DNA from 3 places in the Streptomyces sp. NPDC015032 genome. Region 3 is predicted to be linked to each of the others. Evidence: riboswitches for the same ligand, from Rfam matches in the RefSeq annotation. Region 3 holds a riboswitch; each other region holds the start of a gene.
The links. Region 3 has a riboswitch for glycine ahead of gcvP (aminomethyl-transferring glycine dehydrogenase). Riboswitches for the same ligand answer to the same signal wherever they lie in the genome.
Positions count from the first base shown of each region.

Region 1: another riboswitch for glycine. It lies ahead of gcvT (glycine cleavage system aminomethyltransferase GcvT); the one in region 3 lies ahead of gcvP (aminomethyl-transferring glycine dehydrogenase).
Region 2: another riboswitch for glycine. It lies ahead of gcvP (aminomethyl-transferring glycine dehydrogenase); the one in region 3 lies ahead of gcvP (aminomethyl-transferring glycine dehydrogenase).

Region 1 covers NZ_JBIBVN010000024.1:118,898-122,167, reverse strand. Annotated here, with positions in the region: gene gcvT (glycine cleavage system aminomethyltransferase GcvT) at 41-1,177, opposite strand; glycine riboswitch at 1,318-1,415, opposite strand; gene ACF08M_RS28305 (AAA family ATPase) at 1,575-2,273, shown strand; gene ACF08M_RS28300 (enhanced serine sensitivity protein SseB) at 2,310-3,080, shown strand; gene ACF08M_RS28295 (enhanced serine sensitivity protein SseB C-terminal domain-containing protein) at 3,260-3,270, shown strand, end outside.
Region 2 covers NZ_JBIBVN010000069.1:5,853-9,122, reverse strand. Annotated here, with positions in the region: gene ACF08M_RS39935 (MFS transporter) at 1-326, shown strand, start outside; gene speB (agmatinase) at 339-1,337, shown strand; glycine riboswitch at 1,447-1,542, shown strand; gene gcvP (aminomethyl-transferring glycine dehydrogenase) at 1,693-3,270, shown strand, end outside.
Region 3 covers NZ_JBIBVN010000023.1:116,271-119,540, forward strand. Annotated here, with positions in the region: gene gcvP (aminomethyl-transferring glycine dehydrogenase) at 1-1,967, opposite strand, end outside; glycine riboswitch at 2,161-2,257, opposite strand; gene ACF08M_RS27730 (PRC-barrel domain-containing protein) at 2,371-2,739, shown strand; gene ACF08M_RS27735 (DNA polymerase IV) at 2,664-3,270, opposite strand, start outside.

The DNA of each region.
Region 1 (3,270 bases), on a different contig from region 3:
GCTGATGAACGGTGGTCTTACGGTGTGAGACGCGAATGCGTCACTTCTGACGCTTGTAGAACGGCAGAGCCACGACCTCGTACGGCTCGTGGCTGCCCCGGATGTCCACTCCGACGCCCGCGGTGCCGGGCGCGGCGTGTGCGGCGTCCACGTACGCGATGGCGATCGGCTTGCCCAGGGTGGGCGAGGGGGCGCCCGAGGTGACCTCGCCGACGACCTCGCTGCCGGTCCCGCCCACGGCGACAACGGGGTAGCCGGCGCGGGGCACGCGGCGGCCCTCGGCGATCAGTCCGACCAGCTTGCGGGGCGGGGCGGCCTCGGCGCGCTCGGCGGCGGCCCGCAGGGCCTCGCGGCCGACGAAGTCGCCCTCCTTCTCGAACTTCACGACCCGGCCGAGACCGGCGTCGAACGGGGTCAGCCCGGTGGTCAGCTCGTGCCCGTAGAGCGGCATGCCGGCCTCCAGGCGCAGCGTGTCGCGGCAGGAGAGCCCGCACGGGATCAGGCCGCGCGAGGCGCCCGCCTCGGTGAGGGCCTTCCACAGCTGCTCGGCGTGGACGGGGGCGACGAACAGCTCGAAGCCGTCCTCGCCGGTGTAGCCGGTACGGGCGATCAGTGCGGGGACACCGGCGACCGTGCCGGGCAGACCGGCGTAGTACTTCAGCCCGTCCAGGTCGGCATCGGTGACGGCGGCCAGGATGGCGGGGGACTCGGGGCCCTGGACGGCGAGCAGCGCGTACGCGTCGCGGTCGTCGCGCACCGCGGCGTCGAAGCCGCCGGCCCGCGCGGTCAGCGCGTCCAGCACGGTCTGGGCGTTCCCGGCGTTGGCCACGACCAGATATTCGGGGGCCGCGTCCTCTCCGAGGCGGTAGACGATCAGGTCGTCCAGGATGCCGCCGTCCTCGGCGCAGATCATCGTGTAGCGGGCGCGGCCCACGGCGACGGTGCCGATGTTGCCGACCAGCGCGAAGTTCAGGAAGGCCGCGGCCTCGGGGCCGGTGACGGTGATCTCGCCCATGTGCGACAGGTCGAAGAGACCGGCCCTGGTGCGGACCGCGTTGTGCTCGTCGCGCTCGCTGCCGTACCGCAGGGGCATGTCCCAGCCCGCGAAGTCGGTCATGGTCGCGCCCAGCGAACGGTGCAGGGCATCGAGGGCAGTGAGACGGGGGGCGGTGCTCATGGATGTGGCTCCCGGGGCATGACGACGAGGACAATCCCTCCCCATCTGTCATCGGAACCTGAGAGGTTCGCCGAGAGCCCCCGAAGGGTTCGGCTTGCACCTTGGGTGGGGCCGCGGAGCGGCCCGCTTTTCAGATCTGCCTCATCCACGCGGTACGGGGCCTGAGAGATTCAAGGGAGGAACTTGCTCCTTCGGCGCCCGGCACATGCAGTGACCGGAACTCTCCCGCGCGGATTCAAGCGGCCTTTATGGAGTTGGCCGGGTCATCATCGCACGCATCGCGCCGGAGTGGGGCCCCGGTCCCTCACAGGAATCAGCGGCGTGGACGGTTGTGCTGCATTACCTTTTCTTTACACTTCAGGGGCATGTGTGGGGTGACCCGACAGGGGGAGGGGCGATGACGCTGCAGCGGTACGCGACGACCACGGAGGCCGCGCACGGCGCGATGCCCGCACAACCGGGGGCACCGGCCACCGGTACGCCCCGTCCGCACACGCCCGTGGTGCGGGACCTCCGGGAGCGGGCCGGGCGCAGCCCGCGCAGCCTGCGCTTCGGCGCGGGCGACGTGGTGGTGGTCTCCGGGCTGCCCGGCAGCGGCAAATCGACGCTCATCCGGCGGGCGGTGACGACGGCCCACGCCATCGACTCCCAGGACACCCGGGACCACTGGGCGCGGATCGTGCCCCGGTTACTCCCGTATGCCGTCTACCGCCCCTTCGTCCGCGTCGCCCACTACCGGAGGCTGTGGCGGGTGCTGCGCTCCGGTGAGTCCGTCGTCGTCCACGACTGCGGAACCCAGGCATGGGTACGCGGCTGGCTGGCCCGTGCGGCGCGGCGCCGGGGCCGGGTGCTCCACCTCGTCCTGCTCGACGTCACGCCACGTACGGCGAGGGAGGGCCAGCGGGAGCGCGGGCGCGGCGTCTCCGGATACGCGTTCGCCCGGCACCGCAGGGCGGTGGGAAGGCTGCTGCGGGACGCCGGGACCGGCCTGTTGCCGCCCGGGTGCGCCTCGGCGGTGCTGCTGGACCGCGCGGCGGCGGGGCGGCTGGACCGGATCGCTTTCGCCGACGCACAGGGCCCGGGAGCCGGACGTTAACCTTCTGCCGGAAGGCTCGGGGAAGAAGGGGAAGCAGTGGACATTCCGGCGCAGGGCCAGTCCCATCCGCAGGGCGGATGGCCCGCCAATGAGCTCGAAGAGGTGCTGATGGCCTCGGTGGGCAGCCCGGAGGCGGGCGGACGGCTCGTCGAGGTGCTCGGGCGCAGCCAGGTCTGGGTGCCCCTGCCCAACGGCGGCGGACCCGACTCCCCCGACCTGGACCTGCCGACGCTGGAGATCGAGGGCGCCGCGTACGTTCCCGTGTTCAGCTCCGAGCAGCAGTTCCTCAGCTGTGTCGGTACCTCCATGTCCTTCACCGTCGCGCCCGCCCGCGAGTTCGCCCGCGGACTGCCCCCGCAGCTCGGTGTGGCGGTGAACCCGGGCGGCGCCGTCGGGATGCCGCTGCCGCCGCCCGCCGTGGCCGAGCTCTGCCGCGCCGGACGCACCCCGCTGGACGGACCGGCCGGCGGAGGCCGCGTCCGGCTGTACGAGCCGGACTGGAAGGAAGAGCCCGTCGACTTCCTCGCCGCGGCGGCCGGCGAGTTCGAGGAGAGCGGCGTCGTGCGCACCGCCCGCCGGACCCTGGCCAGCATCGAGGGCGGTGAGCCCGTCCTCTTCATCGGTGTCGAGCTCTCCACCTGGGAGGGCGCCGACCGCACCGCCCCGATGGACGCCCTCGGCCGTGCGCTCGGCCGCGTCGAGGTGCCCTGGCCGGTCAATCTGGTCCTGCTCGATGTGGCGCAGGATCCGGTCGGGGACTGGATGCGGGAGAAGCTCCGGCCGTTCTACCAGCGCGCGGGCGAGTAGCACCCGGGACGGCGCCCGCGGACGGCTCCGGAGTGGATCACTGCGCCGGCCCGAGGCGTCAAGTCGGTGTCAGGACCGGCGCATAAGCTGGTTTGATGGCTGGTGCCACGGCATCATGCCGCACCCGTGTGCCCGGGAGCGGCGGGCCGACACAGTGGATCGAAGAGGGGCGGGACCAGGTGAGTGCGTC
Region 2 (3,270 bases), on a different contig from region 3:
CGCTCGCCTCGGGCGGCTCCAGCTTCCTCGAGGTGGTCTACCCCAACGAGCTGTTCCCGACCGAGGTCCGCGCCACCGCCGTCGGCGTGGGGACAGCCATGTCCCGCATCGGGGCAGCCGCGGGCACCTACCTGATGCCGTTCGCGCTGGCCAAGAGCCAGAGCCTGCCACTCCTCGTCGGCGCCATCGTGTCGGTCGTCGGGCTCCTGATTTCGCTGGCCTGGGCAACCGAGACCCGAGGCCGGTCGCTCAGCGACACCGCCGCAGGCGCCGGCAACCCGGCCTATCCCGCTGCCCCCTCCCTCACCACCACCGTTCCGAACTGACTGGAGACTGTGATGAACCACGACAACCGACCCTCCCCGATCGGAGCCCTGGACGCCACGAAGGTCCCGCGCTTCGCCGGCCCGGGTACCTTTGCCCGGATCCCCGACATCGGCTCGGTCAGCGACTACGACATCGCGGTCCTGGGCGTGCCGTTCGACGGGGGTACGTCGTACCGGCCGGGCGCCCGCTTCGGACCGATGGGCGTCCGTCAGGCATCGCGTCACCTGCGCCCGAAGTTCCACGTCGAGCTCGACACCGCACCGCTCGAAGCGCTCCAGGTCGTCGACGCCGGTGACGTTCCCTGTACGCCGTTCAGCATCGACGAAGCGGTCGCCCAGATCGAGGGCTACGCCCGCGACGTCGTGGGACAGTCCGACCGGCGCATCGTGAGCATCGGCGGTGACCACACGATCGCGCTGCCCATGCTGCGCGCGGCCAAGGACAAGTACGGCCCGGTCGCGCTGGTCCACTTCGACGCGCATCTCGACACCTGGGACACCTACTTCAACGCTCCGGTCACGCACGGCACGGTCTTCCGCCGGGCCTTCGAAGAGGGCCTGCTCGCCGAGGACAAGTCCATACATCTTGGCATCCGTGGACCGATCTACGACCAGATGGACCTCGTGAACGACAAGGCGTTCGGCTTCCGGGCGATCCGTGCCGGAGACCTCGACGTCATCGGGATCGACGGGGCGGTGGACGCCGTACGGCGACGCGTGGGCGACGCACCGGTGTACGTCTCGATCGACATCGACGTACTCGACCCCGCGTTCGCGCCCGGGACGGGTACACCGGAGATGGGCGGGTTCAACAGCCGCGAGCTGTTGCGTCTGCTCCGCAGCCTCGACGGGCTCAACATCATCGGCGGTGACGTGGTCGAGGTCGCTCCGGCCTACGACCACGCCGAGATCACCTGCGTCGCTGCGGCCACCGTGGTGTTCGACCTGGTCACGCTCATGACGAAGAACCAGGTGGCCAGCCCCGTACCGACGGCCGCGGACCACGCCTGATTCCGGGCGCGACTCAGCGGACACCAGGGGCCGTCAAGGCGCTGACCCGCCTTGACGGCACCACCGCCTGACCTCGCGGTCAGGCTCGACAACTCAACATCGCGCCGCTCGAACCGAAGCGGGAGAGCCCTCGCTCATCCTTGGCGAGGCGCCGAAGGAGCAACTCTCCCCAGAATCTCTCAGGCACAACTACCGCTTCGGCGAGGCGACTCTGGAAAGTCAGGACCTCATGTCCTGCGCCCACGGTGCAAACCGCCGGACCCGGTGGTGAAGCTCTCAGGTACCGATGACAGAGCGGGGAGGTCATCCGTCCACGGCGCCGCGTCCGCGGTGTCCCTCCAAGGAGCCTCCCACCATGACCCCACCCGATTCCCGCGCGTCGGGCGCGTTCGCCACCCGGCACATCGGCGTCAGCGACGCCGACCGCGCCAAGATGCTGGCCGAAGTCGGCTGTCCGACGCTTGCCGGCCTGATCGACGCCGCCGTCCCGAGCGGCATCCGCAGCACCTCCGGCCTGAACCTGCCCGCCGCGGCCACCGAGGCCGAGGCGCTCGCCGAGCTGCGCGAGCTCGCGAGCCGGAACACCGTGGCCGTCCCGATGATCGGCCTGGGCTACCACGCGACCGTCACGCCCGCGGTAATCCGGCGCAACGTGCTGGAAGACCCGGCGTGGTACACCGCCTACACGCCGTACCAGCCGGAGATCAGCCAGGGCCGACTGGAGGCGCTGCTCAACTTTCAGACCATGGTCGGCGACCTGACCGGGCTGCCGACTGCCAACGCGTCGCTGCTCGACGAGGGTACGGCGGTGGCCGAGGCCGTCACGGTGATGCGCCGCGTCGCGGGGAAGGGTCGGCGCCGCGTCCTGGTCGACCACGACACCCTGCCGCAGACCCTTGACGTGCTGCGCACACGGGCGGCCGCCGTCGGCATCGAGGTCGTCGAGATCGACGTTGCCGAGCCGCTGCCGGAGGACGGTTTCTTGGGGGTGGTGCTGTCCTACCCCGGCTGCTCGGGCGCGGTCCGTGACCTGCGCGCGGTGACCGCCGCGGCACAGGCACGCGGGGCGCTCGTCACCGTGACCGCCGACCTGCTGGCGCTCACCCTGCTCGTGCCACCGGGCGAGTACGGCGCCGACATCGTCGTGGGGTCGTCCCAGCGGTTCGGTGTCCCCCTGTTCTACGGCGGGCCGCACGCCGGGTTCATCTCGGTCCGCGAAGGGCTCGAACGTCATCTGCCCGGCCGGCTCGTGGGCGTGTCCGTGGACGACGCCGGCCGGCCGGCGTACCGCCTGGCACTGCAGACCCGCGAGCAGCACATCCGGCGCGACAAGGCGACCTCCAACATCTGCACGGCGCAGGTGCTGCTCGCGGTGGTCGCGTCGATGTACGCCGTCTACCACGGTCCCGACGGACTGACCGAGATCGCCCGGCGGACGCACCGGCACGCCGCGCTCGTCGCCGCGGGTCTGCGTGCGAGCGGGATCACGCTGGTGCACCGCGAGTTCTTCGACACCCTGCTGGTGGCGGTTCCGGGTCGCGCCGAGGAGGTCGTAGCGACCGCGCACGACAAGGGCCTGCGGCTGCGGCTGGTGGACGGCGACCGGGTCGGCATCTCCTGTTCCGAGGTCACCACGGACGAGCACGTCCGCCTCGTGCTCGACGCCTTCGGCCTGGCCGGCGGCGGCCTTGACACCCTGACGCCCGACGTCTCGGCGGTGCTCCCGTCGGAGCTGCGTCGTACCTCCCCGTTCCTCACCCACCCGGTCTTCCACCAGCACCGCTCGGAGACCACGATGCTGCGCTACCTGCGCAAGCTCTCCGGCCGTGACTTCGCGCTGGACCGCGGCATGATCCCGCTCGGGTCCTGCACGATGAAGCTCAACGCGACCACGGAGATGGAGCCGCTCAGCTGGCCCGCGTTCGCGGACCTG
Region 3 (3,270 bases):
GACGGGTACGTGATCATCAGCACGGCGAGCTCGTCGCGGTGCTTCTCGATCTTGGCACGGAGGTCCTCCGTGTCGACCTCGCCGTCGTCGGCCGTCTTCACCACGACGACCTTCATTCCGGCCATCACGGCGCTGGCGGCGTTGGTGCCGTGCGCGGAGGACGGGATGAGGCAGACGGTCCGCTGGTCGTCACCGTTGGCCCGGTGGTACGCCCGTACCGCCAGGAGGCCCGCAAACTCGCCCTGCGAGCCGGCGTTCGGCTGGATCGATACGGCGTCGTAGCCGGTGACCTCGGCGAGACGCTCCTCCAGCTCACGGATGAGGGTGAGGAAGCCCTGCGCCTGCTCGGCCGGCGCGAAGGGGTGCAGCGCGCCGAACTCGGGCCAGGTGACCGGCTCCATCTCGGTGGTCGCGTTCAGCTTCATGGTGCAGGATCCGAGCGGGATCATGCCGCGGTCCAGCGCGTAGTCCCGGTCGGCGAGCTTGCGCAGGTAGCGCAGCATGGCCGTCTCGGAGCGGTGCTGGTGGAAGACCGGGTGGGTGAGGATCTCGTCGGTGCGCAGCAGACCCTCGGGCAGCACGTCGGCGGCCGCGGCGTCCAGCGCCTCGATGTCCCCGTCGGTGCCGAATGCGGCCCAGACGGCGGCGATCTGCACCCTCGTGGTGGTCTCGTCGCAGGCGAGGGAGACCAGGTCGGCGTCGACGAGCCGCAGGTTGACACCGCGCTCGCGGGCGTCGGCGACGATGTCGGTGGCCTTCCCGGGGACGCGCACGGTGAGGGTGTCGAAGTAGGTGCCGGTCACGACGTCGATGCCGGCGGCGCGCAGACCCTCGGCCAGGATCGTCGCGTAACGGTGGGTGCGCCGGGCGATCGTCCGCAGCCCGTCCGAGCCGTGGTAGACGGCGTACATCCCGGCCATGACGGCGAGCAGCACCTGCGCGGTGCAGATGTTGCTGGTGGCCTTCTCCCGGCGGATGTGCTGCTCGCGGGTCTGCAGCGCCAGCCGGTAGGCCTTGTTGCCGTCCGCGTCGACGGAGACACCGACGAGGCGGCCGGGCAGGCTGCGGGCGAACTTCTCGCGCACGGCCATGAAGCCGGCGTGCGGTCCGCCGAAGCCCATCGGCACACCGAAGCGCTGCGTGGTACCGACCGCGATGTCCGCGCCCAGGTCGCCCGGCGAGGTGAGCAGGGTCAGGGCCAGCAGGTCGGCGGCGACCGTGACGACCGCGCCGAGCTCGTGGGCCTGCTCGATGACGGGCTGGATGTTCCGCACGGCCCCGGAGGCGCCCGGGTACTGCACCAGGACACCGAAGACACCGCGCTCGGCGACCTCTGCGGGAATGCCAGCGGAGAGGTCCGCGACGACGACCTCGACACCGGACGGCTCGGCGCGGGTCTCGATGACGGCGATCGTCTGCGGCAGGGCGTCGGCGTCGACCAGGAAGACGCCGTTCTTCACCTTGCCGACACGCCGCGAGAGCGCCATGGCCTCGGCGGCCGCGGTGCCCTCGTCGAGCAGGGAGGCGCCGGAGGTGGGCAGGCCGGTCAGTTCGGCGACCATCGTCTGGAAGTTGAGCAGCGCCTCCAGGCGGCCCTGCGAGATCTCCGGCTGGTACGGCGTGTACGCCGTGTACCAGGCGGGGTTCTCCATGACGTTGCGGAGGATCACCGGCGGGGTGAAGGTGCCGTAGTAGCCGAGCCCGATCATCGGGGCCAGCACCTGGTTGCGGTCGGCCAGGGCGCGCAGCTCGGCGAGGACCTCGGCCTCGGTGCGGGCGGCCGGCAGCCGGAGTGCCTCCGCGCTCTTGATGACGTCGGGCACCGCGGCCGCGGTCAGCTCGTCCAGCGAGCCGTAACCGACCTGGGCGAGCATCTTCGACTGCGCCTCGCCATCGGGACCGATGTGGCGCTCTTCGAACGGAATGCCCTGCTCCAGCTGGGAGAGCGGGGTGCGACGGGGGGTCATGGTGGAGGCCTCCTGGTCTTCACGACCTGCGAGGGGCACCACGGCGCGGGTGCCCGAACGGCCTCCCCCTCTGTCATCTCAACCTGAGAGCTTCACCGGCGCGCCCTGCGGCGTGCCGGTTTTCACCGTCGGTGAGGAAGGGAACCGTACCGGCACTCGGCCGCACGGAGCCCGCCCTGCTTTCCAGAGTGACCTCGTCCGTGCGGTACGTGGGCCTGAGAGATTCCGGGGAGGATTTGCTCCTTCGGCGCCTCCGGATTCGCTCCGGAGGACTCTCCCGCACGGGGTCAGCAGCCGTCACCAGCCTACCAGCGGGGTTCATGGCGGAATTCTCGAGTGGCCAACCCCCCGGATCTGCACTTTTGTAGAGCTTGTGGAGTAGCCGCGACCAGTGGGAGGGATCGTGCAGACCGACATCGATCCGCGCAGCCTGATCGGCCGCAAGGCCTTCGACCGCAAGGGCACCAAGATCGGAACCGTGGACGAGGTGTACCTCGACGACGCGACCGGTGTGCCCGAGTGGGCGGCCGTACGCACCGGACTCTTCAGCCGGGACGCTTTCGTCCCGCTGGAACCCAGCGAGTTCGTGGAGGATTCGCTCCGCGTTCCCTTCGACCGCGCACTGATCAAGGACGCACCCGACTTCGGCGTCGGCCGTCATCTCTCGCCGGAACAGGAGCTCCAGCTCTACCGGCACTACGGACTGGACTCCCCGTCCGAGGAGACCGGCCCGGACAGGGACTTCGGCAGACTTGCCGGCCAGGACGAGTAGTCCACCGGGTTCCGCACCAGCGGCAGCGGATCGGCCGGATGCAGCTCCGCGTCGTCGATCCGGAACGTACGCACTCGGCCGGGCACCGACCCCGGCTCCTCGAACCGCACCGTCACCCGGCCGATACCGCTGCCCTGCACCCAGCCGTGGCCGTGGACGTCATGGCGTACGTCGTGTCCGGCGGGCCAGCGCCGCGCGGCGAGCTGCTCTGCGGGCTCGGGGGGCTCCTCCCGCGCACCGCCCGCCGGCTCGTCCCCCTCGTCACCCGCCTCCGTCGCTTCTTCGACCGTCTCCCCCGTCGCGGCCCGTTCACCGGCGGCCTGCGCGAAGAGGTCCTCCTGTGTGTAGTCGGCGAGCCCCGTGACGCCCACGCCGAGGAGCCGTACGCCTCCGGTGGTGTCCACGGCCTCCAGGAGCCGTGCGGCAGCCTCCCGGACCACGGTGGGGTCGTCCGTGGGCCCACGGAGCGTCTCGGACCTCGTGAGGGTGGAGAAGTCGTACCGGCGCACCTTGAGCACCACCGTCCGCCCG